2 regions of the Streptococcus sp. NCTC 11567 genome follow, and region 1 is predicted to be linked to the other one. Evidence: predicted binding sites of a transcription regulator. Region 1 holds the regulator's gene; the other holds the start of a gene.
The links. Region 1 encodes NrdR, which represses ribonucleotide reductase genes. Its sites were predicted from a motif close to ACACNATATATNGTGT; they were not measured.
Positions count from the first base shown of each region.

Region 2: FQT67_RS03785 (redoxin NrdH) is a predicted target of NrdR. The motif match lies at 5,721-5,736, and genes of this name have one in related genera.

Region 1 covers NZ_LR595857.1:364,882-380,440, forward strand. Annotated here, with positions in the region: gene FQT67_RS01985 (methionine ABC transporter ATP-binding protein) at 1-624, shown strand, start outside; gene FQT67_RS01990 (methionine ABC transporter permease) at 625-1,317, shown strand; gene brnQ (branched-chain amino acid transport system II carrier protein) at 1,371-2,741, opposite strand; gene sstT (serine/threonine transporter SstT) at 2,982-4,196, shown strand; gene ktrA (potassium uptake transporter gating subunit KtrA) at 4,254-4,928, opposite strand; gene ktrB (potassium uptake transporter channel subunit KtrB) at 4,938-6,314, opposite strand; gene rsmG (16S rRNA (guanine(527)-N(7))-methyltransferase RsmG) at 6,398-7,111, opposite strand; gene FQT67_RS02020 (LemA family protein) at 7,264-7,821, shown strand; gene htpX (zinc metalloprotease HtpX) at 7,868-8,761, shown strand; gene FQT67_RS02030 (DUF177 domain-containing protein) at 9,028-9,561, shown strand; gene covR (two-component system response regulator CovR) at 9,831-10,517, shown strand; gene FQT67_RS02040 (HAMP domain-containing histidine kinase) at 10,523-12,022, shown strand; gene nrdR (transcriptional regulator NrdR) at 12,228-12,722, shown strand; gene FQT67_RS02050 (DnaD domain protein) at 12,706-13,884, shown strand; gene dnaI (primosomal protein DnaI) at 13,885-14,787, shown strand; gene der (ribosome biogenesis GTPase Der) at 14,850-15,559, shown strand, end outside.
Region 2 covers NZ_LR595857.1:714,790-730,348, forward strand. Annotated here, with positions in the region: gene FQT67_RS03760 (DUF3169 family protein) at 1-17, shown strand, start outside; gene FQT67_RS03765 (type II CAAX endopeptidase family protein) at 36-731, shown strand; gene FQT67_RS03770 (chloride channel protein) at 766-2,124, opposite strand; gene nrdF (class 1b ribonucleoside-diphosphate reductase subunit beta) at 2,102-3,061, opposite strand; gene nrdE (class 1b ribonucleoside-diphosphate reductase subunit alpha) at 3,220-5,379, opposite strand; gene FQT67_RS03785 (redoxin NrdH) at 5,399-5,617, opposite strand; gene FQT67_RS03790 (phosphocarrier protein HPr) at 6,002-6,265, shown strand; gene ptsP (phosphoenolpyruvate--protein phosphotransferase) at 6,270-8,003, shown strand; gene FQT67_RS03800 (NADP-dependent glyceraldehyde-3-phosphate dehydrogenase) at 8,170-9,597, shown strand; gene FQT67_RS03805 (polysaccharide deacetylase family protein) at 9,683-10,969, shown strand; gene FQT67_RS03810 (DEAD/DEAH box helicase) at 11,249-12,334, opposite strand; gene udk (uridine kinase) at 12,432-13,058, shown strand; gene FQT67_RS03820 (DUF1294 domain-containing protein) at 13,119-13,391, shown strand; gene FQT67_RS03825 (PrsW family glutamic-type intramembrane protease) at 13,436-14,251, opposite strand; gene FQT67_RS03830 (GAF domain-containing protein) at 14,391-14,888, shown strand; gene dnaX (DNA polymerase III subunit gamma/tau) at 14,888-15,559, shown strand, end outside.

The DNA of each region.
Region 1 (15,559 bases):
GCCCAGTTATCGGGTGGGCAAAAACAACGAGTGGCTATTGCGCGTGCTTTAGCCAATGATCCTAAAATTTTAATTTCAGATGAGGCCACATCAGCACTAGATCCAAAGACCACCAAACAAATCTTGGCGCTCTTGCAGGAATTAAACCGCAAACTTGGCCTAACCATTGTCATGATCACCCATGAAATGCAAATTGTTAAGGATATTTGTAATCGTGTTGCTGTTATGCAGAATGGTGTGTTAATTGAAGAAGGTTCTGTTCTCGATATCTTTTCAGATCCAAAAGAGGCATTGACACAGGAATTTATTACCACTGCAACGGGGATTGATGAGGCTTTAGAAAAAATTAACCAACAAGACATTGTTAAACACTTACCTGCAGATGCCCTTCTAGCTCAGTTGAAATATGCAGGAACGTCTACTGATGAGCCTTTGCTGAATAGTATTTACCGTCAATTTGAAGTGACAGCTAATATTTTGTATGGCAACATTGAAATTTTAGATCATGTCCCAGTTGGTGAAATGATTGTTGTACTGGAAGGTAATGCAGCGAATATTGCTGCGGCTGAAAAAGCTTTGCATGAAGCTGGTGTTGATGTTAGCATATTGAAGAGAGGAGCCTAGATGATACAGTTAATTCAAACCTATTTACCAAATGTTTATGAGCTTGGCTGGTCAGGTGACGCAGGTTGGGGACTAGCTATTTGGAACACTTTATACATGACCATCGTGCCTTTTATTGTTGGTGGGACCATTGGTCTGTTTGTGGGCTTATTACTTGTACTAATGGGGCCTGGTGGTGTGATTGAAAACAAGTTAGCTTGCTGGATTATTGATAAAATCACTTCTATTTTCCGTGCTATTCCCTTTATCATTTTAATTGCTATTTTAGCTAGCTTTACTTACCTGATTATGGGAACCATTTTGGGAGCAACTGCTGCCTTGGTACCATTGACCTTTGCAACTTTTCCTTTCTTTGCTCGTCAAGTACAGGTTGTTTTTTCAGAACTTGATAAAGGAGTAATCGAAGCAGCACAGGCTTCGGGAGCTACCTTCTGGGATATTGTCAAAGTGTATTTGAGCGAGGGTCTCCCTGACTTGATCCGTGTGTCAACTGTAACCTTGATTTCCTTGGTTGGTGAAACAGCGATGGCGGGAGCTATCGGAGCTGGAGGTCTAGGAAATGTGGCCATTTCTTACGGTTACAATCGTTTTAATAATGATGTGACCTGGGTTGCAACTATTATTATCCTTTTGATTATTTTTGCTATCCAATTTATTGGTGATAGCTTGACCAGACGGTTTAGTCATAAATAAACGAAACAACACCCTAAGTTTTTACTTAGGGTGTTGTTGTTTAGATGATGTCATTAGCTTTTCTTCGTTTTACTTAGAATGAGTCCGAGTAGGAATCCAATAATGGCAAAGATAATCCATCCCATTGAAAATTGTCCAAGTGGAACTGTTTTTTGGAAGAAAGTTGTCACTGGCTCTGGCAAGTTGAAGAGACCAGTCATTTGAGAAAGTGTGGATAAGGCATCAAAAATAGCAGGAATAATAGTGAGTCCAATAGTTGTTCGATAAACGATAGGATCATTGTTAAAGTATTTTTGTGCCAAGACAAGGAAAATTAAATCGACTGTTAATGGGTATAAAAGGAATAAAACAGGAGCCGACCAGTTGATGATAACAGATAAACCACCAAAGTAGAAGAAGGCAGAAACCAGAGTAAAAATAGTTGACCAGACAATATGAGATAGAGCAGGAACTAATTTATGGAAATATTCAGCACTTGAGGTGATTAATCCTGTGGAGGTGGTTAGGCAGGCCAAAAAAATGACAATAGCAAGAAATGCTTGCCCGATACTACCTAGATAGAAACGAGAGGCATGACTTAAGATTTGACCACCATTGACAGGACTACCATCAAGGGTAAAACTGCCATCAATAAAAGGGAACAGGGATTGTGAGGTCGCTCCAATACGGCCAACAAAGATATAGACAAAAGCTAATAAGAAAATAGCAATGGTTCCAGAGATAAGGGTGACTTTGGTAACTTCTTTGTCAGTTTTAGCTCCAAATTGTTTGGTCGCTTCAATGACGAGAATGGCAAAAACAAGTGATGCCAAGGCATCCATAGTCCCATACCCTTGAATCAGTCCTGCAATAAAAGGAAGGTCTTTGAAAGCATTGTTAACCCCAATCCCTGCGTTGAAGGCATTCCCATAATCACCTGCTGAGTGAACAAAAGAAGCAATGACCAAGATAGCAATCACAACTAACAAGGTTGGCGTCAAGAATTTACCGATGTTTTCAGCCAATTTACTAGGTCTAATGGCCAGAAAATAAGATAGCCCAAAGAAAAGAACAGCATAGATGGCTTTATTGGTAAAATTATCTCCTAAAATCGGTGCAATCCCTACTGAAAAGGAAGTAGCACCTGTTCTTGGGATGGCAAAGAAAGGCCCGATAGAGAGGTATAGAACAGAGGAATAAAAGATAGCGTACCATTTGGAAATAGGACGTGCTAAGCTTTCCACATCATCTGAACCAGACTTAGCGACAGCAATTACTCCTAAGAGGGGCAAGGAAACACCGGTTAAACAAAAACCAATAATGGACCATAAAATGTTATGACCTGAGTAGATGCCTAGAAATGCTGGATAAATGAGGTTGGCAGCTCCGAAAAAGAGGGCAAATAACATAAACCCGATAACAATATATACATTTTTCTGTTTCATTTATGAATAGTCTTTCTATTAATACTAATTTGAAGATTCTAACAATTTTAACGATATATATGTTAAAATGACAACAGAAGCTATTATATCGAAGATTAGTCTTCTCGTCAATAGAAGATCAGTGCAGAAGAAGCGTGCGACACTCTTTTCTTCTCTCCGACTCACCCGATTTGACGAATAGCTAGAATTATATTATTATAAAAAACATGTAACTTTATAACTTTAGTAAGGACGTGACGAATGAAAAAAGTATGTGAACTATGGATTAGGGTCAGCCTAATCAAAAAAATTGGTATTGGTGTGGTCATTGGTGTTATTTTAGGACTTCTTGTTCCTGATTTTACGGGATTAAGCATTCTAGGGAAATTATTTGTAGGTGGTCTAAAAGCTATTGCTCCTCTCCTTGTTTTTGCTTTAGTTTCTCAAGCTATTTCTCATCAGAAAAAAGGGAAAGAGACCAATATGACCCTAATCATTGTTCTCTATTTATTTGGGACTTTTGCAGCAGCTTTGGTAGCTGTTTTGACGACCTATTTATTCCCGCTGACCTTGATTTTAAATACGCCAGTCAATACTGAATTTTCAGCGCCTCAAGGGGTGGCCGAAGTCTTTCAAACGCTCTTACTAAAACTGGTTGATAATCCTATCAATGCCTTGGCGACAGCTAATTATATTGGTGTTTTATCATGGGCTTTAGTCTTTGGACTAGCCTTAAAAGCAGCAAGTACAGAAACAAAGCATCTTATCAAAACAGCAGCAGAAGTAACCTCACAAATTGTGGTTTGGATTATTAATTTGGCACCAATCGGAATCATGAGTCTAGTTTTTGCGACTATTTCAGAAAATGGCATTGGGATTTTATCTGACTATGCCTTGTTAATTCTTGTTTTAGTGGGCACTATGGCTTTTATTGCTCTAGTCATTAACCCTCTCATTGGGTTTGTGGTGATGAGACAAAATCCTTATCCCTTGGTGTTAAGATGTTTACGTGAATCAGGTATCACCGCTTTCTTCACAAGAAGTTCAGCAGCTAATATTCCAGTTAACATGCAACTTTGTGAAGATCTTGGGCTAAGTAAAGATACCTATTCGGTGTCAATCCCTCTTGGGGCAACCATCAATATGGGTGGTGCAGCCATTACGATTAATGTTTTGACACTTGCAGCGGTTCACACATTCGGTATTCAAATTGATTTTCTAACGGCTCTCTTATTGAGTGTTGTTGCAGCAGTATCTGCCTGTGGTGCTTCAGGTGTTGCAGGAGGATCCTTACTCCTTATCCCAGTAGCATGTAGTTTATTTGGTATCTCAAATGACCTTGCGATGCAGGTTGTTGGTGTTGGCTTTATTGTTGGGGTGATTCAAGACTCATGCGAAACAGCTCTCAATTCATCAACCGATGTCCTTTTCACAGCTATTGCTGAAAATGCCTTTTGGAAACGTAAGCAAGCCTAATGAAGGTAACAAAAATATCTAAAAACGATTCTTGGAGTTCTCCAAGAATCGTTTTTGTTATTTAAGATAGCCAAGATAATCAAATTTTTCAAACGTGTGGTCATTAGCGATGGCTACAATGATAGTATTGGGTTCTAAAGGTTCGAAAGGTTTGACATTGGTATCTAAGGTTTTAACTTCTTTTTGACGCATGCCAATCACATTTAGCTCATATTTACGACGAACATCTAGTTCGGAAAGAGATTGTCCTTCCCAGCTTTTAGGAATGACAAATTCAATCATCGAAATACCATGTTCCAAATAGATGATGCTTTCAATATGTCGTCTGAGAAGGTTTGAAGCAACACGTTTTCCGGAATCACGTTCAGGAGTGATGACTTTAGTTGCTCCGATACCATATAGAACTTCTTCAAAAATTTTATTTTTAGCTTTGGCAATAATGGTTGGAACACCCAATTTTTTACAGTGCATGACAGCAAGAACTGAGGATTCCAAGTTATTTCCTGAAGCGATAACTACGGTGTCACAATGTTCAATCCCGACAGCTAGTAAAAATTCTTTGTCAGTAATGTCTCCCACAGCAGCCTTAGTCACTAAATCAGCAACTTCTTTGACATGGCTTTCTCGAATATCAATGGCAATAACATCTTGATCGAAATTACTTAATTCTCTAGCAACAGTACGGCCAAAGATACCAAGACCAAGAACACCGACAGTTTTACGTTTTAACATGTTTTCTCCTTAACCCACTAGAATATCGGTAGTGGCATATTGAATGGTTTTTTCTTTTCGTTGAATTAAACTAATGAGGACAGTGATTGGACCAACACGGCCAACAAACATAAGGACAATAATAATCAGACGTCCTGCTGTTGATAGTTGTGGCGTTAAATCCATGGACACACCAACAGTGGCGATGGCTGAAATAGATTCGAATAAAAGGGGAATCGGAGCAATATTTGGCTCCACACTAAGCAAAAGGATATAGCCCGTCATCAAGACGGCAAAGAAGAAAATGAGCACTGTCATGGTCTGCTTAATAGTTTTATTAGCAATAATGCGATTTCGGAAGGTGACTTCTGATTGTCCAGATAGTTCTGCTTTGAAGAGTAAAAAGGTGATGGCAGCTGTTGTTACTTTGATACCACCCGCAGTCCCTCCAGGAGCACCTCCGATAACCATTTGAATCATATAAAGAATATTGGTGGGTGCCAGAGTATCGTTATAGGAAATTGTTGCAAAACCCGCAGTCCTCATGGTAACTGTTTGGAAGAAAGAAACCATGAATTGTTGAAATAGATTGTAATTGGCAATGGTTTTACTGTTGTCCTTTTCTAAAAACCAAGATAAGAAAGTTCCAAGAACCAGAATGACAGTAGTTGTTTGAATAACTAATCTAGATTGATTGGATAACTTACGAAAGGTTGCACCATAGCAGTGGGGTCGCTCGAAAAAGAATTTTTTGACAGCGAGTCCAAGATCTACCCAAACAGCAAACCCTAAACCTCCTGAAATAATTAAGAAGGTAACAATAAGATTGAGTGTGGGATTCAAAACAAAGTCCTTGAGACTAGAATTTCCCAAATTATCAAAGCCAGCATTACAAAAGGCAGAGATGGCTAAAAAGATACTGTTAAAAATGCCATTTTTCCATCCAAAACGAGGAATAAAGTCCGTCATAATGACAAGCGCAGCGATTGCTTCAAGCCCAAAGGTCACTTTATAAGCGAAGAAAAGATAGTGCTTTAAATCCTTACTATCCCCACGGTTCAAGGCTGATTGGAGCAAAGTTTGATCGCTCAGCCGCATTTTACGTTTCAAGGCAAAGGTACTCATAGCAATCAAAGTGACCAAACCAAGTCCGCCAATTTGCATGAGCATCATGGTAATGGTTTGTCCGATGCCATTATAGACCTCAGCAACGGGAACAACGGATAGTCCTGTCACACATACCATTGAAACCACATTAAAGAAATGGTCAAGATAGACAGTTTCAGGTCCGTTTTGATAATGGGTAAAAGGCATGGATAACAAGAGAGTCCCAATCAAAATCACAATCGCAAAACTAAAGGTTAAACGCTGTGTGACCGATAAGGATTTGATAAATGAGCGTTTCATGTTTCCTCCATAATAATATCTCATACTATGATAACAAAAATAAGCTAAAAAAGCTAAGTTTGCTCTTAGCTTTTAACTAGTCTTTATAAAGGTTTCTTGTTGGGTAATCCTGCTTTGCGAGGGTATTTATTTGGGGTTTCCTTTTTTTTCTCAACAACGGTGATATAGCGAGCATCCCCGTTTGGTAATTGATAATGATGGTTAGTCGTTACCTTACCAAAGAGAAGGGAGAGAGCTGTTTTGGCATCTTCTAATTCTTGGTCAGCGGCTTGTGCTTTTAAAGCAATCAGTCTTCCGCCAATTTTTAGAAAAGGAATCGTTAATTCAGCTAAAACTTGCATCCGGGCGACTGCTCTAGCGGTGACGACATCAAATTGTGCACGGAAGTCCTTGTCCTGCCCAAAGTCTTCTGCTCTACCATGGAAAAAATGCACCTTGTCTAATGCTAAGGATTCTGCCAAATGCGTTAGAAAAGCAATTCGTTTATTGAGAGAGTCGATGATAGTAACTTCGAGATTTGGAAAGAGAATCTTCATAGGTAGGCTAGGAAAGCCAGCTCCTGCCCCAATATCTAATAAACGAATCGGTTCATTGGCTAAAAAACCCTGTAAGATAGGAGCGATAGAGTCATAGAAATGTTTGAGATAAACGTCGTTTTCTTCCGTGATGGCGGTTAAATTAATCTTGTTGTTCCACTCCACTAGCAATTTGAAATAAGTATCAAATTGCTCTTTTTGTTTCATGGTTAAAGGAAAACCATCTTCCTCTAAGGTGTGGTAAAATTCTTGGGGTGTCATTTGTATCCTCTGTCTTTGATTATTGCTATTATTTTACCATAAAATACAGGAATAAAAAAATCTCATAAAAATCATTAGAAATAGGTCCTCAATACTTGCTATTGACTTGAAAATTGCTATAATTGAGATACAAAGATTAAAGGAGGCATACTATGCCAACAGTTTTGATTATCTTAGTCGTTTTAGGGTTGCTTGCTCTATGGTTGATGGTAAGTTACAATAGCCTAGTCAAATCTCGAATGCATACCAAAGAAGCTTGGAGTCAAATTGATGTGCAGTTGAAACGTCGTAATGACTTGATTCCAAATCTTATTGAGACTGTTAAAGGTTATGCTAATTACGAGCAAAAAACATTTGAAAAAATCACTGATTTGCGTGCGCGTGTTGCTAATGCCTCAACCCCTCAAGAAACCATGGCAGCTTCTAATGAATTGAGTAAACAGGTGACCCACTTATTCGCGGTCGCTGAGAATTACCCAGACTTAAAAGCCAATGAAAACTTTTTGAAATTGCAAGAAGAGTTGACTAATACGGAAAATAAAATCTCATATTCTCGTCAGCTATACAATTCAACAACTTCTAATTATAACTTGAAATTAGAATCTTTCCCAAGCAACATCGCAGGTAAACTATTCGGCTTTAAACCAAGTGAATTCTTGCAAACACCTGAAGCTGAAAAAGAAGTTCCAAAAGTTGAATTTAACTTTTAAATATGAAATTATCATCTAGTAGGCAATCATAAGAGAAAGGAGAATTATGCTTTATCAACAGATTTCACAAAATAAGCAACGAACAGTTGTTTTATTAGTTGTTTTCTTCGCTCTCTTAGCACTTATTGGAGCTTCCGCAGGTTACCTCCTGGTGGACAATTATGTGATAGGCGTGACTCTGGCTCTTATTATAGGTGCGATTTATGCGGTTAGCATGATTTTTCAGTCTACAACTCTTGTGATGAGCATGAATTCTGCTAGAGAAATTAGCGAGTCAGAAGCTCCAGATTTTTATCATATTGTAGAAGATATGGCCATGGTAGCACAGATTCCTATGCCAAGAGTCTTTATTATTGAAGACCCTTCTTTAAATGCTTTTGCCACAGGGTCTAGTCCTAAAAATGCAGCCGTAGCAGCAACCACAGGCTTACTTCAAGTGATGAATCGTGAGGAACTTGAAGGGGTTATTGGGCACGAAGTTAGTCATATCCGTAATTATGATATTCGTATTTCAACGATTGCGGTTGCCTTAGCCAGTGCGGTAACGCTCATTTCAAGTATTGGGGGGCGCGCACTTTGGTATGGGGGTGGTTCGCGTAAACGTAGTAACAATAATGATGGAGGCTTAGGCATCATCTTGTTGCTCCTGTCGTTGTTGTCTCTCGTTTTAGCGCCTTTAGTAGCGAGTTTGGTTCAGTTAGCGATTTCTCGCCAAAGAGAGTATTTGGCAGATGCGAGTTCAGTTGAACTGACTAGAAATCCCCAAGGGATGATAAGGGCTCTTGAAAAATTGAAACAATCTCAGCCGGTAAAATACCCTGTTGATGATGCTAGTGCGGCCTTGTACATTAACGAGCCCCGCAAAAAAGGTAGTTTCAGTTCATTATTTAGTACTCATCCTCCCATTGAAGAGAGGATTGAGCGATTACAACACATGTGAGGGCTTGAGGTTAGCTCAAGCCTCATTTTCTTTCGTTTTTGCTTTTTAATATTCAGATAAAAGATAGAAATTCTAAGAAAACAAGGCTCCTTTAACCTAATTTTGGTCTAAATGATTGCAGAAAAGCTTTAGAAGGAGAGGAGAATCCTTTGTTCTGAGGAGTATCAGACGATAAGGTTAAAAAATGTAAGAAAATTGTCATATAACTATTGACAAATACCTGATATAATAGTAAAAATAGATTAGAATTTTATTAGGAGAAAATGATGTTGATTCTTTCTGAAATCAGAAAACGTCCAGACGGTCTTCATTTTGACCAAGTGTGCGACGTTAAAGAAAAATTATTGGAACGCGACCCACAAATTCTGGATCTTAAAGACGTGAGGGTTGTGGGAGATGTGCACTATGATGCTGGTTTGTACTTGTTACATTATCAGCTAAGCTATGAGGTGACCTTGCCTTCAAGTCGATCGATGACTCCTGTCAGCTTAAAAGAAGTTCAAGACGTTCAGGAATTATTTATTGAAGCCACAGATGTAGCAGGTAAACAAGATATGGTTGATGATCAGTTAGTTTTGGTCTTAGAAGAAGACAACATCGATCTTGACGAAAGCATTGTGGACAATATCTTGCTCGCGATTCCTTTACAGGTATTGACTGAGGAAGAAAAACAATCTCAAGAATTACCAACAGGTCAGGACTGGACCGTTCTGACTGAGGATCAATATCAATCTTTAAAAGAGGAAAAACAAAAAGAAAATAATCCTTTTGCAAGCCTCCAAGGGTTGTTTGATGAATAAAACTGAATATTAAAGATGTCTGTAATTTTTATTTGAAAAAAGGATTATTCTTTGATATACTCTTTAGAGAATGTAGTTGCTCGTTTGTAAAGGCCTTTTATCGGCCGCACAGGAGTGAAGAAGGTGATATTATCAGAAACTTTCGTACTCATTAAGTGATAATAAGTAACCATTTGAGACTTGGCTCTCAAAGATGAAAAAATTAGATTGACCTCGTGGCCTTCTTTCTGGGAGAGAAAGAAAGTCTGAGAGGGTAAGGGTTGGTGTAAATGACAAAGAAAATTTTAATTATTGAAGATGAAAAGAACCTTGCACGGTTCGTTTCACTCGAATTGCAACATGAAGGTTATGAAGTAACTGTTGAAGTAAATGGTCGCGAAGGTTTGGAAACTGCCTTAGAAAAGGATTTTGACTTGATCCTCCTTGACCTAATGCTTCCTGAAATGGATGGTTTTGAAGTGACTCGTCGCTTACAAACTGAAAAAACAACTTACATCATGATGATGACTGCGCGTGATTCGATTATGGATGTGGTTGCGGGATTAGACCGTGGAGCGGATGATTACATTGTGAAGCCATTTGCTATTGAAGAGTTATTGGCTCGTATCCGTGCCATTTTCCGTCGCCAAGATATCGAATCTGAGAAGAAAACCCCTAGTCAAGGGATTTACCGTGATTTGGTCTTGAACCCACAAAACCGTTCAGTTAACAGAGGAGATGATGAAATCTCTTTGACGAAACGTGAATATGATTTGCTTAGCATTTTGATGACTAATATGAATCGTGTCATGACACGTGAAGAGTTATTGTCAAATGTTTGGAAATACGATGAAGCTGTTGAAACAAATGTAGTGGATGTTTATATTCGTTACCTTCGCGGCAAAATCGATATTCCAGGTAAGGAGTCTTATATCCAAACCGTTCGCGGTATGGGCTATGTTATTCGTGAGAAATAAGTAAGATGGTAAAGCAGAAACAGAAGAAATATAAAAAATCGTTACCAAAACGTTTATCGAATATCTTTTTTGTTCTCTTTTTCTGCATTTTCTCTATTTTTACACTGATTGCCTACAGTTCAACTAATTATTTCTTGTTGAAAAAGGAAAGGCAATCGGTTTTTCAAGCCGTAAATATTGTTAGAGTTCGTCTTTCTGAGGTGGACTCTAATTTTACATTAGAGAACTTAGCAGAAGTTTTGTATAAAAATGATAAGACACACCTTAGAATTGATGACCGAAATGGGAGTCGTGTGATTCGAAGTGAGCGAGATATTACCAATACCCTTGATGCCAATCAGGACATTTACGTCTATAATGTGGACAAGCAGATGATTTTTACCACAGACAATGAGGAAGCTTCTCCTGGTTTGAGAGGTCCTATCGGTAAAGTTTTTCATGATCACATTGAAGATCAGTATCGTGGCTTTTCCATGACACAAAAGGTTTATTCCAATCGAACAGGAAAATTTGTAGGGTATGTTCAAATTTTTCATGATTTGGGAAATTATTACGTGATTAGGGCACGCTTACTCTTTTGGCTGCTTGTGGTGGAACTATTTGGCACTAGTCTGGCTTATTTGATTATTTTAATTGCCACTCGACGTTTTTTGAAACCTTTGCATAATTTGCATGAAGTGATGCGCAATATTTCCGAAAATCCTAACAATTTAAACTTACGTTCTGACATTTCGTCAGGGGATGAAATTGAAGAACTGTCGGTTATTTTTGATAACATGCTGGATAAGGTCGAAACGCATACCAAGCTGCAATCTCGCTTTATTAGTGATGTTAGTCATGAGTTACGGACGCCGGTTGCTATTATTAAGGGGCACATTGGTCTCTTGCAACGCTGGGGCAAAGATGATAGTGATATTCTCGAAGAAAGTTTGACGGCTACTGCGCACGAGGCGGATCGGATGGCAATTATGATTAACGATATGCTGGATATGATTCGGGTGCAGGGGTCCTTTGAAGGGCATCAAAATGACACCACGGTTTTAGAAAATTCTATTGAGACAGTCATTGGAAACTTCCGTGTGTTGAGGGAAGATTTTGAATTTACATGGCACTCAGAGAATAACGAAACTGTGGCGCGTATTTATAAAAATCATTTTGAACAGGCTTTGGTAATTCTGATTGACAATGCGGTTAAATATTCTCGTCAAGATAAGAAAATCTCGATTGATCTTAAGGTGAACGATAAGCAAGAAGCTATTGTTAGAGTCCAAGATAAGGGAGAAGGGATTTCTAAAGAAGATATTAAACACATCTTTGAACGCTTTTATCGGACAGATAAATCTCGTAATCGAACCAGTACTCAGGCTGGTTTAGGGATAGGCTTGTCTATCCTCAAACAGATTGTGGATGGTTACCATTTACAGATGGAAGTTGAAAGTGAATTGAATCAGGGATCTGTCTTTATTTTACACATTCCACTAGCGGTTTCGAAAGATAACCAGTGAATTGATGATCAATTATAATGAAAAAAAGAATGGCAGTGGACGTTACCACAAGATGGTAGGTTCAAGTGCTGTTCTTTTTTCTGGATTTTGCTACCTCATTTGAAACAATTTCCCTTAGCTAGATTCCCTGACATATCCTTTTGTTATCCTTGAAAATATGATAGAATAGAGTACTAGATTAATTTGATAGAATTGGGGTGTTTGCGTGCGTTGTCCAAAATGTAATTATAATAAATCAAGTGTTGTCGATAGTAGACAAGCTGAAGATGGCAATACCATCCGCCGTCGACGAGAATGTGAAAAATGCCATACTCGTTTTACAACATTTGAACGTGTTGAAGAACTCCCTTTGTTAGTCATAAAAAAGGATGGCACAAGAGAGCAATTTTCACGAGATAAGATTTTGAATGGCGTTGTTCAAAGTGCCCAGAAACGCCCGGTCTCAAGCACGGATATCGAGAACTTAATTTCGCGTATCGAGCGAACCGTTCGTACAACTTATGAAAATGAAGTGTCAAGTACTATTATCGGTAATTTAGTGATGGATGAATTGGCAGAACTCGATGAAATCACTTATGTTCGTTTTGCCAGTGTCTATAAGAGCTTTAAAGATGTTGATGAAATTGAAGAATTATTGCAACAAATTACCACTCGTGTGCGAGGAAAAAAGAAAAGTAGTTTAAATGATGAAACCCATTGATACCTTTACCTATCTTAAACGCAACAAAGTTTCCTGTGATGCGACAAGCCTAATTCAGTTGTATTTCCCTATTATTGGAAGTGACGCAACTGCGGTTTACCAATATTTTCTTCATTTTTTTGATGATGGGGCTAGAGCCCACAAGTTTAGCGATGTTTTAAACCATTTACAGTTTGGTATGAAACGTTTCGAAGATGCTATGGTTATGCTAACAGCAATGGACTTGGTGGTTTTATATCAGCTTCCGGACGCCTATTTGGTCAAATTGCAGCAGCCCCTAGGGCATGAAGCATTTTTAAAAGAACCTGTCTACTCTCGTTTACTCGAACAAAAAATTGGAGAATCAGCAGTGTCTGAATTACAATTAGCTATTCCTAACCAGGCGAGAAATATTTCTAAGCGGTTTTCGGATGTTTTTGGCACTGATGGCCTATCTCCTAAAACCTCTCAAAGTGCTCGAAAAACGTTTGATTTAGATAGTTTCCAACAATTGATGACTAGGGATGGGCTCCAATTTGAAGATAGTCAAAAAGATGTGATTAGCCTTTATAGTATTTCAGAGCAATACGAAATGAATTGGTTTGATACCTACCAACTGGCTAAGGCGACTGCTGTTAATGGGAAAATTCAACCTAAGCGCTTGCTGGTCAAGAAACAACAGGCTGCTAAAGAGCCAAGTAATGATACTTTTTCTCAAGCAGAGCAGGTCATTTTACGGGAGGCCAAGCAAGACAGTTCGCTTATTTTCTTGGAGAAGATTAAAAAAGCGAGACGAGCAACAGTTACTAAAGATGAAAAAACCTTGTTGCAGACTTTGGCTAAAATGTCTTTTCTTGATGACGTGATTAATGTCATGGTCCTCTATACCTTTAATAAGACCAAGTCGGCTAACTTACAGAAAAGTTATCTGATGAAGATAGCCAATGATTTTTCGTACCAGCAGGTATCAACGGCCGAAGAGGCTATGTTAGCCTTACGAGCATTTACAGATCGTCAAGGCAGTCGGCAGGCAAAACCAAAAACAAGTCAACAAACAAATGTTCCTAAGTGGAGCAATCCTAATTATCAGGAAACGACAAGCCAAGAAGAACAAGCTAAACTAGATCAATTCAAGCAGGCAGCTTTGAAGCGACTAGAAAACCTTAGAAAGGGTGGTGACTAGATGGAAAAGATTGGAGATACCATGGCAAAATTGGGTCAAAACAGTCGTGTTAATAGCGATCAATTGATTCAGACCATTTTGGCAGATCCTGAAGTGGCTGATTTTATCAGTCGACACCATCTGTCACAAGAACAAATTAATCTGAGTTTGTCTAAATTTAATCAATTTTTGGTAGAACGTCAGAAATATCAGCTCAAGGATGATTCATATATTGCTAAGGGATACCAACCTATTCTAGCCATGAATGAAGGTTATGCTGATGTCTCTTATTTGGAAACCAAAGAATTGGTAGAGGCTCAAAAACAGGCCGCTATCTCAGAACGGATTCAACTGGTCAGTTTGCCAAAGTCTTATCGCCATATTCATTTGTCGGATATTGACGTTAATAACGCCAGTCGTATGGAAGCCTTCTCGGCTATTTTGGATTTTGTGGAACAATACCCATCAGTAGAGCAAAAAGGATTGTACCTATATGGGGACATGGGGATTGGCAAGTCTTACTTGTTGGCTGCTATGGCTCATGAATTGTCTGAGAAAAAAGGTGTCTCAACCACTCTTTTACATTTTCCGAGCTTTGCCATTGATGTTAAAAATGCCATTTCAAATGGCTCTGTTAAAGAAGAAATTGATGCGGTGAAGAATGTGCCAGTGCTCATTTTAGATGATATTGGTGCAGAGCAAGCCACTTCTTGGGTCCGTGATGAGGTGTTGCAGGTGATTTTGCAGTACCGCATGTTAGAAGATTTACCGACTTTCTTTACGTCCAATTATAGCTTTGCAGATTTGGAGCGTAAATGGGCGACTATTAAAGGAAACGACGAGACTTGGCAAGCTAAACGGGTGATGGAACGTGTCCGCTATTTGGCTAGGGAGTTTCATTTAGAAGGAGTTAATCGCCGTTAAGTTTGGGATAACAATCAAGAAGAATAGACAAGTGTACTAGTGAGAGAAAGAAAAGGAGAATCATGGTTTTACCTACCGTTGCCATTGTGGGCCGTCCAAATGTGGGCAAGTCCACCTTATTTAACCGAATTGCTGGAGAGCGTATTTCAATTGTGGAAGATGTCGAAGGCGTTACTCGAGATCGTATTTATGCTACTGGAGAATGGCTTAATCGCCAGTTCTCATTGATTGATACAGGTGGTATTGATGACGTTGATGCCCCGTTTATGGAACAAATCAAGCACCAGGCTCAAATTGCTATGGAGGAAGCGGACGTTATTGTCTTTGTCGTTTCTGGTAAAGAAGGGGTGACCGACGCTGACGAATATGTGTCTAAAATTCTGTATCGAACCAATACCCCAGTCATTTTAGCCGTTAATAAGGTTGATAATCCTGAAATGCGTAATGATATTTATGATTTTTATTCACTTGGTTTGGGTGATCCTTATCCAGTTTCTTCTGTTCACGGGATCGGAACAGGGGATGTCTTGGATGCCATCGTTGAAAACTTACCAGTAGAAGAAGTCGAAGAAAATGATGATATTATCCGCTTCAGTTTAATCGGTCGTCCTAATGTTGGGAAATCTAGCTTGATTAATGCTATTTTAGGTGAGGATCGCGTTATTGCTAGTCCTGTCGCAGGGACAACACGTGATGCCATTGACACGCATTTCACTGATGCTGACGGTCAAGAATTCACCATGATTGATACAGCTGGAATGCGCAAATCTGG
Region 2 (15,559 bases), 350 kb from region 1:
GACAATTTTATCGTTAGCCTAAAAGGAGACTACTTATGAAAGTATTCATTAATTGTTTAAAAATAGCAGCGCTTATTATTCTCGCTTTGGTTTTCAATGCCCTTCCGATGATTTTATTGCAAAAGCAACATGATATTCCTATGAGGGTTAATTGGGGAATTGGAATAACCTACTTAGTTATTGTAGGGATTACTCTTGTCTGTTTATGGCGTCTTTATCAAAATAAGGAGGAGGCCTCTATTAAACAGCAAAAAATGAGACTAGTTGACTGGGGCTATCTGGCTTTATTTTGGTTAATAGGACGTGTGATTGCCATTGTAGGAACACTCCTAAATCAAGCCTGGTCTGGACAAGAAATTAGTACCAATGATGCTGCGATACATACCTTAGCTGGATTTATCAAAGGTGGTTTTCCCCTCTATACCGCTTTATTTGTTTTGGTGATTGCTTTAATAGCACCAATTATGGAAGAGTTGGCATTTAGAGGGTTTCCAATGACTGATCTCTTTAGAGGAAAATCACTTAAAGTAGCAGGTTTAGTGACCTCTCTCGTTTTTGCCTTACCGCATGCTACTAATATTGTTGAATTTGTCATGTATACCTGTATGGGAATCCTCCTTTTCGTTGCCTATCAAAGACGAGGGAATTTAAGAGATTCCATTTTACTTCATATTTTCAATAATTTATTCCCAGCTATTACGTTACTACTAATGGGATTAGGAATCCTATAAGAAAAAACGCTTCGATATCATTATCGAGGCGTTTTTAAAAATGAGGGTCGTTTACTGATTTGGTTGTCTGCGCTTGAGCAAGTCTTTTTTTGATGACGTGATAGGAATGATAAGTAATATAAGCTCCCAGACTGGCGACAGCTAAGGGAACAATGATCGTCAAGGATTGCCCGGTGATTTCAAGTAGGAAAAGTGGTGCGGTCAAGGGCATCTTATTAATGATACCTAAAAAGAGTGAGGCACCAATGATAATGGCTAAGGTAGGTGATAGAGGTAAGGAGAAAAAGTGTTGACTAAAACTCGCCAAGAGTAAACTACTAGCACTTCCAAGCATCATAGAAGGAGCAATTTTCCCCCCTTTTGCTCCAGAAGCAAAAACTAAATAGATAGCGACAGCTTTGGCAACTAGTAGACAGCTAATATAGCTCAGATGTGGTTCTTCATGGAGAAAAAAGAGTAATCCAGCTTTGCCATTTCCTAAAATCTCTGGGAAGAAAATACTGAGTCCTGCGATAAGGCTAAAAGCGATGAGGACTTTCGGAATAAACCAAAGACTTTTGGCATCAGCCTTAGGAAGGTGTTCCAAAAGATGTTTGTAAGCGTGAGCAAAGAGGGAAAGGATAAGACCAGCCATGACTGACCAAATAAGGGTTCCTAGCGTCCAATGTTGCTGAGGCATTAGGTATTGAATCTCATGTCGGCCTTGTAATAAAGCAACTGTTTCCACAGCCACATAGCTCGTTAGGCAGGCAGCGTATATATTTTTAAGGGACCAACGGTTAAGAATAGCTTCCAAGATAAATAAAATAGTGGCTAAGGGAGCATTGTAGACAGCACCAAGGGCAGCGCCAGAAGCACAGGCCAATAAAAGCTTTTGCTCGGATTTGGACAAGTTACATCTCTGGCTCCAAAAGGAGGTCACAGCCACAGCAACTTCACGTGATGCCCCTTCTCTACCAACCGGTGCCCCCATTGAAACGGTGCTTAATTGTAGCCAGCCGTGCCAAAATTGTGTCCAGGGGCTAAATTGCGTGTCATCATCAAGGGTTTTCTGAATGGATTGAATGGCTGTTCCTTTTTTGGCTAGTAGATGCCATCCAAGTCCTGCAAGAAGTCCAGCCATGAGTAAGGACAGAACGCGCCGTTCTGGGGGAACACTTGCAATCATAGTGCTAAAAGAGCCCTGACTGAATCCAAAGCTCAGAGTTTGAATCAGATGGATTGCCTCTGTCAACAAAAAAGCAACAAGACCAGCTGTCAAACCTGTTACAATAAGGTAACCACTCCAAAGTAAAAAATGTCGTTTCATAAGATTATTATAGCAAAAGATAAGAAAAGAGGCTGATTTGATATCAACCTCGTCAGAATGCTTAGAGCCCGTAATTATAGTCATCGTCAGACATAGCTTCTACAGAACCAAGAAGATAGCCATTCCCTACCTGTGAGAAAAAGTCATGGTTTGATGTTCCTGTTGAAATACCATTCATAACGATAGGGTTAACATCATTAGCAGTATCTGGAAAGAGAGGGTCTTGGCCTAGGTTCATTAAAGCCTTATTGGCATTATAGCGAAGAAAAGTCATGACTTCTTCGGTCCAGCCCACACCATCATAGAGACTCTTTGTATAATCTTCTTCGTTCTCATATAATTGGTAAAGGAGATCGTACATCCACTCGCGGAAGGTTTCTTGCTCAGCTTCTGGCAATTCATTGAAGCCAAGTTGGAATTTATAACCGATATAGGTTCCGTGAACGGATTCATCACGGATAATCAATTTAATGATTTCAGCAACGTTGGCTAATTTGTTGTTACCAAGATAGTATAGAGGAGTGAAGAAGCCTGAATAAAAAAGGAAGGTTTCAAGATAAGTGGAGGCAACTTTCTTTTGCAACGCATCACCATGCTCATAAATCTCATTGATGATTTGAGCTTTCTTTTGTAAAAATTCGTTATTGTTGGTCCATTCAAAAATCTCTTCAATTTCTTTTTTGGTGTTTAAGGTTGAAAAGATGGACGAGTATGATTTAGCGTGAACTGATTCCATAAATTGAATATTGTTCAAAACAGCCTCTTCATGAGGTGTGCGAACATCTTGACGAATAGCTTCAACTCCTGATTCAGACTGCATGGTGTCAAGCAGGGTCAGGCCACCAAAAACCTTACCAACCAAATCCTTTTCAATGTCGGAGAGCTTACGCCAATCATCTAAATCATTTGATAAGGGAATACGCGTATCGAGCCAAAATTGTTCGGTCAACTTTTCCCAAGTTGATTTGTCAATGACGTCTTCGATTTCATTCCAGTTAATTGCTTCATAATATGTTGTCATTTCTAAAGTTCTCCTAAAGAGTAGTCGATATGAAAAATCATATCATAAGCCAGTAACCCATTCTTGAGTGGCTTACTGGCGTTTTTTATTATCAAATTCTGATACTGATGATTTAGTGCCTAACCAGTGGACGTGTATCAATTAAGTATTTTTCCCGATTAAATAACACAAGACTCACATTGGTTTGCACCAACTTCTTCCCCGTCATCCGTAAAGGTGCGGATATAGTAGATAGATTTGATACCTTTATTGAAAGCGTAATTTCGTAAAATAGAAAGATCACGAGTGGTTTGCTTACTTTCTGTTTTCCACTCATAAAGCTCCATAGGCAACTCACTACGAAGGAATAAGGTTAAAGACAAACCTTGATCCACATGTTCGGTCGCAGCGGCATAGACATCGATAACCTTACGCATGTCCATATCGTACGCAGACGTGTAATAAGGGATAGTATCCGTTGACAAGCCATTTGCTGGGTAGTAAATCTTACCAATTTTCTTTTCTTGACGCTCTTCGATGCGTTGTGTGATGGGGTGAATAGAAGCAGAGCAGTCATTGATATAAGAAATAGAGCCATTTGGAGCAACTGCAAGACGGTTTTGATGATAAAGACCATCTTTTTGAACGGCGTCGCGAAGAGCCTCCCAATCTGAAGCTTGCGGAATAAAATGGTCCTTGAACAGGTCTTTCACCAGATCAGATTTTGGAACAAATTGACCTGTGACATATTTGTCAAAGTAGGTTCCATCAGCATATTTTGACTTGTCAAAACCAACAAAGGTGGTTTGGCGTTCACGAGCGATGTTATTGGATTCGACGAGAGTCCAATAGTTCATGAGCATGAAATAAATATCAGTGAATTCGACGGATTCTGGGCTACCATATTCAATATGATGTTGAGCTAAGTAAGAATGAAGTCCCATTGCCCCAAGACCGAAAGTATGAGCTTGGCTATTGCCATGTTTAATGGTTGGGACAGCTTCGATGCTTGATGAGTCGGTCACGAAGGTTAAGGCACGTGTCATGGCTTTAATAGAACGTCCAAAATCTGGAGACGTCATCATGTTAAGGATATTAGTTGAGCCGAGGTTACATGAGATATCAGTTCCCATTTGTAAGAACTCTTGCGCATCATTGATAAGGCTAGGTGTCTGAACTTGTAAAATTTCAGAACACAAGTTGCTCATGATGATTTTTCCATCGATAGGATTAGCTTTATTAGCAGTATCAATATTGATAATGTAAGGGTAGCCAGATTCTTGTTGCAGTTTTGAAATCTCTGTTTCAAGATCCCGAGCTTTGATTTTAGTCTTAGTAATTTTAGGATTAGCCACTAACTCATCGTACATGTTGGTGATGTCGAGATAGTTAAAGGGAATGCCATATTCTTTTTCAACATTATAAGGACTAAAGAGATACATGTCCTCATTTTTACGAGCTAATTCGTAGAATTTATCAGGAACGGTAATCCCCAATGACAAGGTTTTCACACGCACCTTTTCATCAGCATTTTCTTTTTTAGTAGATAAGAAAGCGATAATATCCGGATGGAAAACATTTAGGTAAACAACACCAGCTCCTTGACGTTGCCCAAGTTGATTTGAATAAGAAAAACTATCTTCAAACAGTTTCATAACAGGAACAACCCCTGAAGCTGCACCAGCATAGCCTTTAATTGGTGCCCCAGCTTCACGCAGGTTAGAAAGGGTAATACCAACTCCTCCACCGATACGAGATAATTGCAAGGCAGAGTTAATGGAACGTCCGATAGAGTTCATGTCATCTGTCACTTGAATCAAGAAACAAGACACTAATTCACCACGACGGCTTCGACCAGCATTTAAAAAAGAAGGAGTTGCCGGTTGGTAGCGCTGGTTGATCATTTCAATGGCTAAGTCTTTAGCAAGGGCTTCGTTACCATCTGCAAAATACAGAGCATTAAACATAACACGGTCTTCAAGGCTTTCTAAATAATAGTCTCCATCATTTGTTTTTAAGGCATACTGCTGATAAAATTTATAAGCTGCCATGAACGATTTGAATTGGAAATTTTCTGCCTTGATGACGTCAGCTAATTCAGTAATAAATTCAGGACGGTATTTCTGAATAAAAGCTGATTCAATGTAATCATTTGAGATTAAATATTCAATTTTTTCCGTAACGGAGGCAAAAGACATGGTGTTTGGAAGCACATTTTCAGTGAAAAAAGCTTCTAAAGCTTCTTTGTCTTTATGGAGTGGAATTTTACCGCCAACAGGACGGTTAATTTCATTATTTAGGCGGAAATAAGAAATATCGCCAAGATCTTTGAGACTCATATTATTTTTCCTTGTCTTATTAAATCAGTTCTTTTAATTTTGCAGGTTGGAAGCCAGAAAATACGAGGTTATCCGCTTCGATAACAGGAGCAGACGTGAACCCGAGACTTTTCACATACTCAACTTTTTCAGGATGTTCATCGATATTAATTTCCTGAAAGTTAGCCCCATGTTGTTCTAAAAACTTCTTGGTCATTTTGCACTGCATGCAATTATTTTTTGAATATACTGTAATCATGTCTTGCCCCTCTTATAGTGATGAGTATTCCATTTTTTTAAATAGAATTACTATAATAGCATATAAAAAAACATTCCAAAAAGCAAGATTTTGGGCTAAAAAAGCACTATATCTTGTGTCTAATGTTTAGAAAGCCTTCTAAATATTGTGGTTAAGGTCTTCTGGAAAAGAAATACTAAATCGTCAGTGTTAGTTGTATGAAAAAATTTAACACAAAAAGAAAACGAATAAAAACAACGTGAGAATATCATGAAAACAAACGCAGATTTTTCCTGTCTCAGATATTTAATCTTGAAAATAAAATAGCAATATGCTATAATGTGGTATTGTAAGGGTTATCATATGATGGCTCAAAAATACACAACTTAAAAGGAGAACCATAATATGGCTTCAAAAGACTTTCACATTGTTGCAGAAACAGGTATTCATGCACGTCCAGCTACTTTGCTTGTTCAAACAGCTAGCAAATTTGCTTCAGACATCACTCTTGACTACAAAGGTAAAGCAGTAAATCTAAAATCAATCATGGGTGTTATGAGTCTTGGTGTTGGTCAAGGTGCAGATGTTACTATCTCAGCTGAAGGTGCTGACGCTGAAGATGCAATCGCAGCAATCGAAGAAACAATGACTAAAGAAGGATTGGCATAAGACTATGACAGAAATGCTTAAAGGAATCGCAGCCTCTGATGGTGTTGCCGTTGCTAAAGCATATCTACTAGTTCAGCCGGATTTGTCATTTGAGACTGTTACAGTCGAAGATACAAATGCAGAAGAAGCTCGCCTTGATGTTGCACTCCAAGCTTCACAAGACGAGCTTTCTGTTATCCGTGAAAAGGCAGTAGAAAGCTTAGGCGAAGAAGCGGCAGCCGTTTTTGATGCACATTTGATGGTTCTTGCTGACCCAGAAATGATCAGCCAAATTAAAGAAACTATTCGCGCAAAACAAACGAATGCAGAAACAGGTCTTAAAGAAGTGACTGACATGTTCATCACTATCTTTGAAGGCATGGAAGATAACCCATACATGCAAGAACGTGCAGCGGACATCCGCGACGTTGCAAAACGTGTGTTGGCTCACCTTTTAGGTGTGAAACTTCCAAACCCAGCTACAATCAATGAAGAATCAATCGTTATTGCACACGATTTGACACCCTCAGATACTGCTCAGCTTAACAAACAATTTGTAAAAGCATTTGTTACAAATATCGGTGGTCGTACAAGTCACTCTGCTATCATGGCACGTACACTTGAGATCGCTGCGGTACTTGGAACAAATGATATTACAAAACGTGTTAAAGATGGCGACATGATTGCTGTTAACGGTATCACTGGTGAAGTCATTATTGATCCAAGTGAAGATCAAATCCTCGCTTTCAAAGAAGCTGGTGCTGCTTATGCCAAACAAAAAGCAGAGTGGGCCCTCCTTAAAGATGCGCATACTGAAACAGCTGACGGCAAACACTTTGAATTGGCTGCTAACATCGGAACTCCAAAAGACGTTGAAGGTGTTAATGACAATGGTGCTGAAGCTGTTGGTCTTTACCGTACTGAGTTCTTGTACATGGATTCTCAAGACTTCCCAACTGAAGACGAACAATACGAAGCTTACAAAGCAGTGCTTGAAGGCATGAATGGCAAACCTGTTGTGGTTCGTACAATGGATATTGGTGGAGATAAGGAACTTCCTTACTTTGACCTTCCAAAAGAAATGAACCCATTCCTCGGTTTCCGTGCTCTTCGTATCTCAATCTCTGAAACTGGAGATGCTATGTTCCGTACACAAATGCGTGCTCTTCTTCGCGCCTCTGTTCACGGACAACTTCGTATCATGTTCCCAATGGTAGCACTTCTTAAAGAATTCCGTGCTGCAAAAGCAGTCTTTGACGAAGAAAAAGCAAACTTGCTTGCAGAAGGCGTTGCAGTAGCGGATGACATCCAAGTTGGTATCATGATTGAAATTCCTGCGGCTGCTATGCTTGCAGACCAATTTGCTAAAGAAGTTGATTTCTTCTCAATTGGAACAAACGATTTAATCCAATACACTATGGCAGCAGACCGTATGAACGAACAAGTATCATACCTTTACCAACCATACAACCCATCAATCCTACGTTTGATCAACAATGTAATCAAAGCAGCGCATGCTGAAGGTAAATGGGCAGGTATGTGTGGTGAAATGGCAGGTGATCAACAAGCTGTTCCGCTTCTTGTCGGAATGGGACTTGATGAGTTCTCTATGTCAGCAACATCTGTTCTTCGTACACGTAGCTTAATGAAGAAACTTGATTCTGCTAAAATGGAAGAATATGCAAATCGTGCTCTTACAGAATGTTCAACAGCAGAAGAAGTTCTTGAACTTTCTAAAGAATACGTTTCTGAAGATTAATAGCAAAAGAGTTGGAACTTTCCAGCTCTTTTTATTATTCTTTCAGTAAAATAATTTGAAACCTCAAATAATTTGTCGAAATTTTCTGATACTTTACATATCCAACTGTTGAAATATCAGAGAAAAGTGATAGAATAGGATTACTATCGTAAAAGGAGATAAAACGTTGACAACACAATATAAAAATTTAGTGAACGGTGATTGGAAACTTTCAGAAAGTGATATTAAGATTTACGCCCCAGCAACAGGCGAAGAGTTGGGATCAGTTCCAGCGATGACGCAGGCAGAGGTAGATGCTGTTTACGCTTCAGCTAAAAAGGCTCTCCCAGCTTGGCGTGCCCTATCTTATGTAGAACGTGCAGCTTATTTGCATAAGGCTGCTGATATCTTGGTGCGTGATGCTGAGAAGATTGGTGCTGTTCTATCAAAAGAAGTCGCAAAAGGCCACAAGGCAGCAGTGAGTGAAGTTATTCGTACTGCTGAAATCATTAATTATGCAGCAGAAGAAGGCCTTCGTATGGAAGGTGAAGTTCTGGAAGGTGGTAGCTTCGAAGCCGCAAGTAAGAAGAAGATTGCTATTGTTCGTCGTGAACCAGTTGGTTTAGTTCTTGCTATTTCTCCATTTAACTACCCTGTTAATTTGGCAGGTTCTAAAATTGCTCCAGCTCTTATTGCAGGAAATGTTGTTGCTCTTAAACCACCAACACAAGGCTCTATTTCTGGTTTATTACTAGCAGAAGCTTTTGCAGAAGCTGGTATTCCAGCAGGTGTCTTTAATACTATTACAGGGCGAGGTTCTGTTATCGGTGATTACATCGTTGAGCACGAAGCGGTTAACTTTATCAACTTTACAGGTTCTACTCCAATTGGAGAAGGAATCGGTAAATTAGCGGGTATGCGACCAATTATGCTTGAGCTTGGTGGTAAGGATTCTGCTATCGTTTTGGAAGATGCAGATCTTGCTTTAGCAGCGAAAAATATTGTAGCAGGTGCTTTTGGTTACTCAGGACAACGTTGTACAGCAGTTAAACGCGTTCTTGTGATGGACAAGGTGGCTGATCAATTGGCGGCGGAGATTAAAACACTTGTTGAAAAACTGAGTGTCGGAATGCCTGAAGACGATGCTGATATCACACCATTAATTGATACAAAAGCAGCTGATTTTGTTGAGGGGTTGATTAAAGATGCTGCATATAAGGGAGCAACTGCTTTGACAACCTTTAATCGTGAGGGCAATCTTATTTCACCCGTTCTCTTTGATCATGTGACAACTGACATGCGTTTGGCATGGGAAGAACCATTCGGTCCAGTATTACCAATTATTCGTGTCACTTCTGTGGAAGAAGCTGTTAAGATTTCCAACGCTTCTGAATATGGTTTACAGGCGTCCATCTTTACGAATAACTTCCCTAAAGCTTTTGGAATTGCTGAGCAATTAGAAGTCGGAACTGTTCACCTCAACAATAAAACACAACGTGGAACAGATAATTTCCCATTCTTAGGCGCTAAAAAATCAGGTGCAGGTGTTCAAGGAGTTAAATACTCTATTGAAGCCATGACTACGGTAAAATCTGTTATTTTTGATATTCAATAAATGAGAAAGTTAGGGTGACCTAACTTTTTTTCATTTATTTTTTACTTTTATTGTGTTAAAATGGTGATACAATAGGAGGCAACACGTGAAAAAAATTAATCTTATTCTCGTTAGTTTATTAAGTATAGTACTGTTGGGTTTGATTTTCATTTCTGTTAACCAGTGGGAAATCAAAAAAGAGAGTCATCAGTTGGTTTTAGCTGAAAAGAAGAAGTCATCACAGGTAACCATTAAATCTGTTAAGAAAATCAAAGTGGATCAAAAGGATTATTATTATTTTTCACCTCTAACCAATGCAGACGACTTTTTTGTCAACAATTTACCGGTTTCCATGTATAAGGGTGAGCCAGTTGACAAAGCAGTTATTTTATTGAAACCTGAATGGCATCCATCACAATTAAAAGGCATTCATAAAATGACAATTTCAAAGAAAGTTTATCAGAAAAAATGGTTTCATTTGAAAAAAGTATCAGAAAAAGTTGTTAGTTCTTATCATGTGACAGATGATTTTCAACGGTTTGCGTTGAAAGACTTGGTGTCAGGACGTCTTGAAAGAATTAGTCAAGAGATAGAAAAAAGGTACCCTGATAAAGCTTTTCATGTAACAGCTGATGATCAGTTGAGTGAAAGTAACCATCTAGTCACTGACCACTTTGATGTGAGTGCAGGTCACTTGGTTTTAGGAGAGGGACTTAGTATTCCTTTATCACGTTTATTTGACGTGATTAATCCAGACTTTCTGGATACTGCAGATAAGGTAGCTTATGATGAGTATATAGCTCAGAAAAAAGCAGAGGAAGAAGCTAAACACCCTCAAAAATTAGTGGCTTTAACCTTTGATGACGGTCCTGATCCACGCACAACGCCTCAAGTACTAGATATTTTGGCCAAGTATCAAGCTAAGGGGACTTTCTTTATGATGGGGTCTAAGGTTGCTGGTAATGAAGCTCTAGTCAAACGGGTGAGTGAAGCAGGGCATGAGATTGGGAACCATTCTTGGGATCATCCTAACTTGACTAAATTGACAGTGGATCAGATTCAATATCAGGTGAACGCTACTAATCAAGCCATTAGCAAGGCTTGTGGAAAGAAACCCTTGTATCTAAGGCCTCCTTATGGTGCAACTAATGACACCGTGCAGCGGGCTTCAGGTTTGGCACAAATGTTGTGGACCGTTGATACAAGGGATTGGGAAAACCACAGTACGGCAGGAATTATGGACAATATTAAAAAGCAGTTACAACCTGGCGGCGTTGTTTTAATGCATGATATTCATCAGACGACAGTGAATGCTCTTCCCACTGTTATGGAATACCTTAAGGCTGAAGGGTATCAATGTGTGACTGTTTCAGACCTTTATAACCAGCATTAAGAATTAAGGGAATCGGTGTTTCTTCATTTGACGTTAATCAAAAAATCCCCTAACTTTTCACTGATAAAGTTGGGGGATTTTTGTAGATTTTGGCTTGGATTCTGGAGGATACAGCTAGTTCAATGCTTCACTTTCCCACACAGTTGGCGTTTAAGTCATTGGTATTTTGGAAATGGTTGTGTTACCTTCCCCCGAGAGAGCTAAGAAGAGTAGAATCTTATGGCTTTATCCCTCAGCGTCTATCGATGGTATTTTAATAGAGTATGTTAGGAGTAGTCATTATTTTTTGGGGAGAAGTTGTTGGTTTCTGAGTTGAATTTCAGATACTTTGGCGAATTTTTTTAACTTTTTGATGTCCTCAGGGTGGCTAACAAAGGTAATAACGATGCCAGATTTTCCCATACGGCCGGTTCGTCCAGCTCTGTGAGTATAATTTTCCTTATCCCGAGCAACATCAAAATGAATAACATACTCAAGATTATCAATATCAATGCCCCGAGCAACAAGGTCCGTAGCTAGCAATAAAGAAAGTTGGTGGGATTTGAATTTTTCGAGAATGGTTTTACGGAATTTGACATTAATGTCACTCGCTAAGGAAACCGCAGCAGCTCCATTATATTGGAGGCGTTCCTCCGTAGCACCCAAATCAGATAAACTATTGAAAAAAACCAAAGCCCTAAAGTCAGGGATATTAGCAAATTTTCGCAATAAATCTGTACGTTCGCGTTTATCCGTCATCAAGTAAAAATGCTGAATAGCATCGTTGGTTTGCTCGGAAAGATCTATTAATAAAGTATTCTCTTCTAAGGAAGTTTGATCGACCTTGTTGGTAGCGCTCATGTATACTATTTGATGGTCACGAGGAACATAGCGGCTAATTCTTTGGACAAAATCATACTGAGAGTCGCTCAATAATTCATCGTATTCGTCTAGTATAATGGTATTGACTGACATCATTTTGATTTTTTTCAATTTAATGAGTTCAAAAATACGGCCAGGTGTTCCAATCAGAATTTCTGACCCTTTTTTGAGACGTTCGATTTGGCGTTTTTGACTGGTCCCAGAAATAAAGAGTTGTGCGGTTAAGCCTAATGGCTCTGCCCATTCCTTTGCGACCTCAAAAATTTGGCCGGCTAATTCGGTGTTAGGGGCTAAGATAAGAAGTTGTTGTGATTTTTTAGGAGTCAGGGTTAAAAGAGTGGGGAAAAGATAAGCTAAGGTTTTACCTGTTCCAGTTGGACTGACGCCAAGGAGGTTTTTGCCATCAAAAATAGGCTGGAAAGCCTGTTCTTGGATTGGCGTTAAATGGGTAAATGCAACTTGGTCAAGTTTTTCTTGCCATTGAGGGGGAAATTTAGTGATCATGCGTCTTCCTTTTACTATTGTTTCTATATTCATTATAGCATTATAGTCTCAATTTTGGTAAAATAGTGAGAAAGACTTTTTAGATTTGGAGTTTAAAATGCTTAAAAAACCGATTATTATTGGTGTAACTGGTGGTTCAGGTGGCGGTAAAACAAGTGTGTCACGTGCTATTTTGGACAGTTTTCCAAATGCTCGTATTGCAATGATTCAACACGATTCTTACTATAAAGATCAGTCTCACATGAGTTTTGAAGAAAGGGTCAAGACCAATTATGACCATCCTCTAGCTTTTGATACAGATTTTATGATTCAACAATTAAAAGAATTATTAGCTGGTCGACCAGTGGATATTCCAATTTATGATTACAAAAAGCATACCCGTAGTGACAAGACCTTCCGTCAAGATCCTCAAGATGTTATTATTGTTGAAGGGATCTTGGTTTTGGAGGATGAGCGTCTTCGTGAGTTAATGGATATCAAGCTCTTTGTAGACACAGATGACGATATTCGTATTATTCGTCGTATTAAGCGTGACATGATGGAACGTGGCAGAAGCTTAGAAAGTATTATTGATCAGTACACAAGCGTGGTAAAGCCTATGTATCATCAGTTTATTGAGCCAAGTAAACGCTATGCTGATATTGTTATTCCTGAAGGGGTCAGCAATGTCGTTGCTATTGATCTCATTAACACTAAGATTGCTAGTATCCTTGGTGAAGTCTAATTCATAACTGAGCGGATTACTTCAATCTGCTTTTTTTAGTATCAGGGAAAGGAGGAAAGGATGTTACAGATCTGGTTAATAGGTGCTCTTGTATGGAATAGCATAGTTTTCATCTTATATGTCTTAGATAAGAGAAGGGCAGTTAGAGGACAGTGGCGCATTAGTGAAAAAACTTTATTACTGGTAACCCTTGCTTGTGGAGGTTTTGGGGCCTGGTTAGCGGCTAACTATTGTCATCACAAAACACGAAAATGGTATTTCGTCTTAACCTGGTATTTGGGAATGTTGCTTGGCTTGTTAGTTACCTATATGATTAGCACAGCTAATTATTAAAAACTTCTTAACCATCTCTGTCATGGTTAAGGAGTTTTGTTTGTCTATAAACGCTTATTGGAGTCCAAAGCATCGATTTTTTGAAAAAGGTTGATAAAGATTAGTAGCGTCAATGTTCCCAAGATAATCGTAAGACCACTGAAATTGGTAAGAGGAGAGTCCCAAATAAAGTGCAAGACTAGTGGGCTTAGCAGCCAGAAAAGCTTCTGACGTCTAGAAAAGGTCGTAGAGCCTTTGAGAAGCAGGTAAAGTCCCATAGTAAAGATGGCAGTATAGACCCAGTGTGAGGTGGCAGCACCACTGATGCGCTCAAGAGCAGTCGGTAAAAGGCTGTCTAGAGATTTGCTAGCTGCTTGGCTAAGGTAGCTGATGTCTTCTGTTAATTGGAAGCCCATACCTGCTAGTAAGGCGACAACAAACTTTTCTTTAAGAGAAATAGTTGGAAAGAGAGAGATGACTAAAATAGCTGCAAAGGCTTTAATAGGTTCTTCAACAATAGGAGCCGTTAAGGCATCGTTCCAATGACTTACAAAAGATGTTGAAGGGATAACATGAGACCCCAATTGCCCCACCCATTGGTTACCATATGAGGCTAGAAATCCTGAGATATAAGTTCCCCCTAGGGAGGCAACAGCGATAAGAAATCCAGACATTTGGTAGCGTTTGGCGAGATAGCAAATGCCCACGGAAAAAGGAATCAGGTAAAGGCCAAAGAGACTAGTAGCCAAAATAAGAGCAGAGGCCGCTTGATAAGTTGGGACATCGGATAAGAGTCCTAAAAGTTCAAATTCAATGCCGTTGAGAACAAGGGCAATAAAGAGACTCGGTAAGAGCCATTTGGAATGTATCAGTCGTTTCACAGAGACCTCCTAAATCTTGTATGGTGTGTTTAATACTAAAAAGTATACCACAAGTCATCTTGAAAAACTAGAGATTATAAAGTCGAATAAGCACTGAAAAAAATACTTGAAACGACCTAGGTGTGTTATAATATTTAGTATGAATAAGAGCAAAAAAATTGAACAATACCAACTATTATTAGCACAGGCACAGGGGCTGTTTGCTAATGAGACTAATGCCCTGGCGAACTTGTCAAATGCGAGTGCCCTTTTGAAAATGGCCCTTCCCAACTCTGTTTTTGCGGGCTTTTATCTTTTTGATGGGCAGGAGTTAATTTTGGGGCCTTTTCAGGGCGGTGTTTCATGTGTCCACATTAATCTCGGTAAAGGGGTTTGTGGTGAATCGGCTCAGTCTCGTCGTACCATTATTGTAGATGATGTGAAGCAGCATGCCAACTATATTTCCTGTGATGCAGCAGCTATGAGTGAGATTGTTGTCCCAATGGTAAAAGATGACTGTCTGGTGGGAGTCTTGGATTTGGATTCTAGCCTAGTGGCGGACTATGATGCTATTGATCAAAAATACCTGGAAGCCTTTGTGGCAATACTTCTCGAGAAAACCACCTTTGCTTTTGACATGTTTGGAGTTGAAAACTAATGTATCAAGCCCTTTACCGGAAATACCGGAGTCAAACGTTTGACGAAATGGTAGGACAATCTGTTATTTCCACCACCTTAAAGCAGGCTGTTGAATCGGGGAAGATCAGCCATGCTTATCTCTTTTCAGGCCCTCGAGGGACTGGTAAAACGAGTGCTGCAAAGATTTTTGCTAAAGCTATGAATTGCCCTAATCAAGTCAATGGGGAGCCATGTAATCAGTGTGACATTTGCCGAGATATCACGAATGGTAGCTTGGAAGATGTGATTGAAATTGATGCAGCTTCTAACAATGGTGTTGATGAAATTCGCGATATTCGAGATAAATCAACCTACGCACCAAGTCGTGCGACGTACAAGGTTTATATTATTGATGAGGTTCACATGCTATCAACAGGGGCCTTTAATGCCCTGTTAAAAACCTTGGAAGAGCCAACGGAAAATGTCGTTTTTATCCTAGCAACAACGGAATTGCATAAAATTCCGGCTACTATTTTATCGCGTGTGCAACGTTTTGAATTTAAAGCGATTAAGCAAAGGGCAATTCGTGAGCATCTGGCAAGTATTCTAGATAAAGAAGGTCTAACTTATGAAGTGGACGCCTTGAATCTCATTGCTAGGCGGGCAGAAGGGGGAATGCGAGATGCCTTATCTATTCTAGATCAGGCTTTG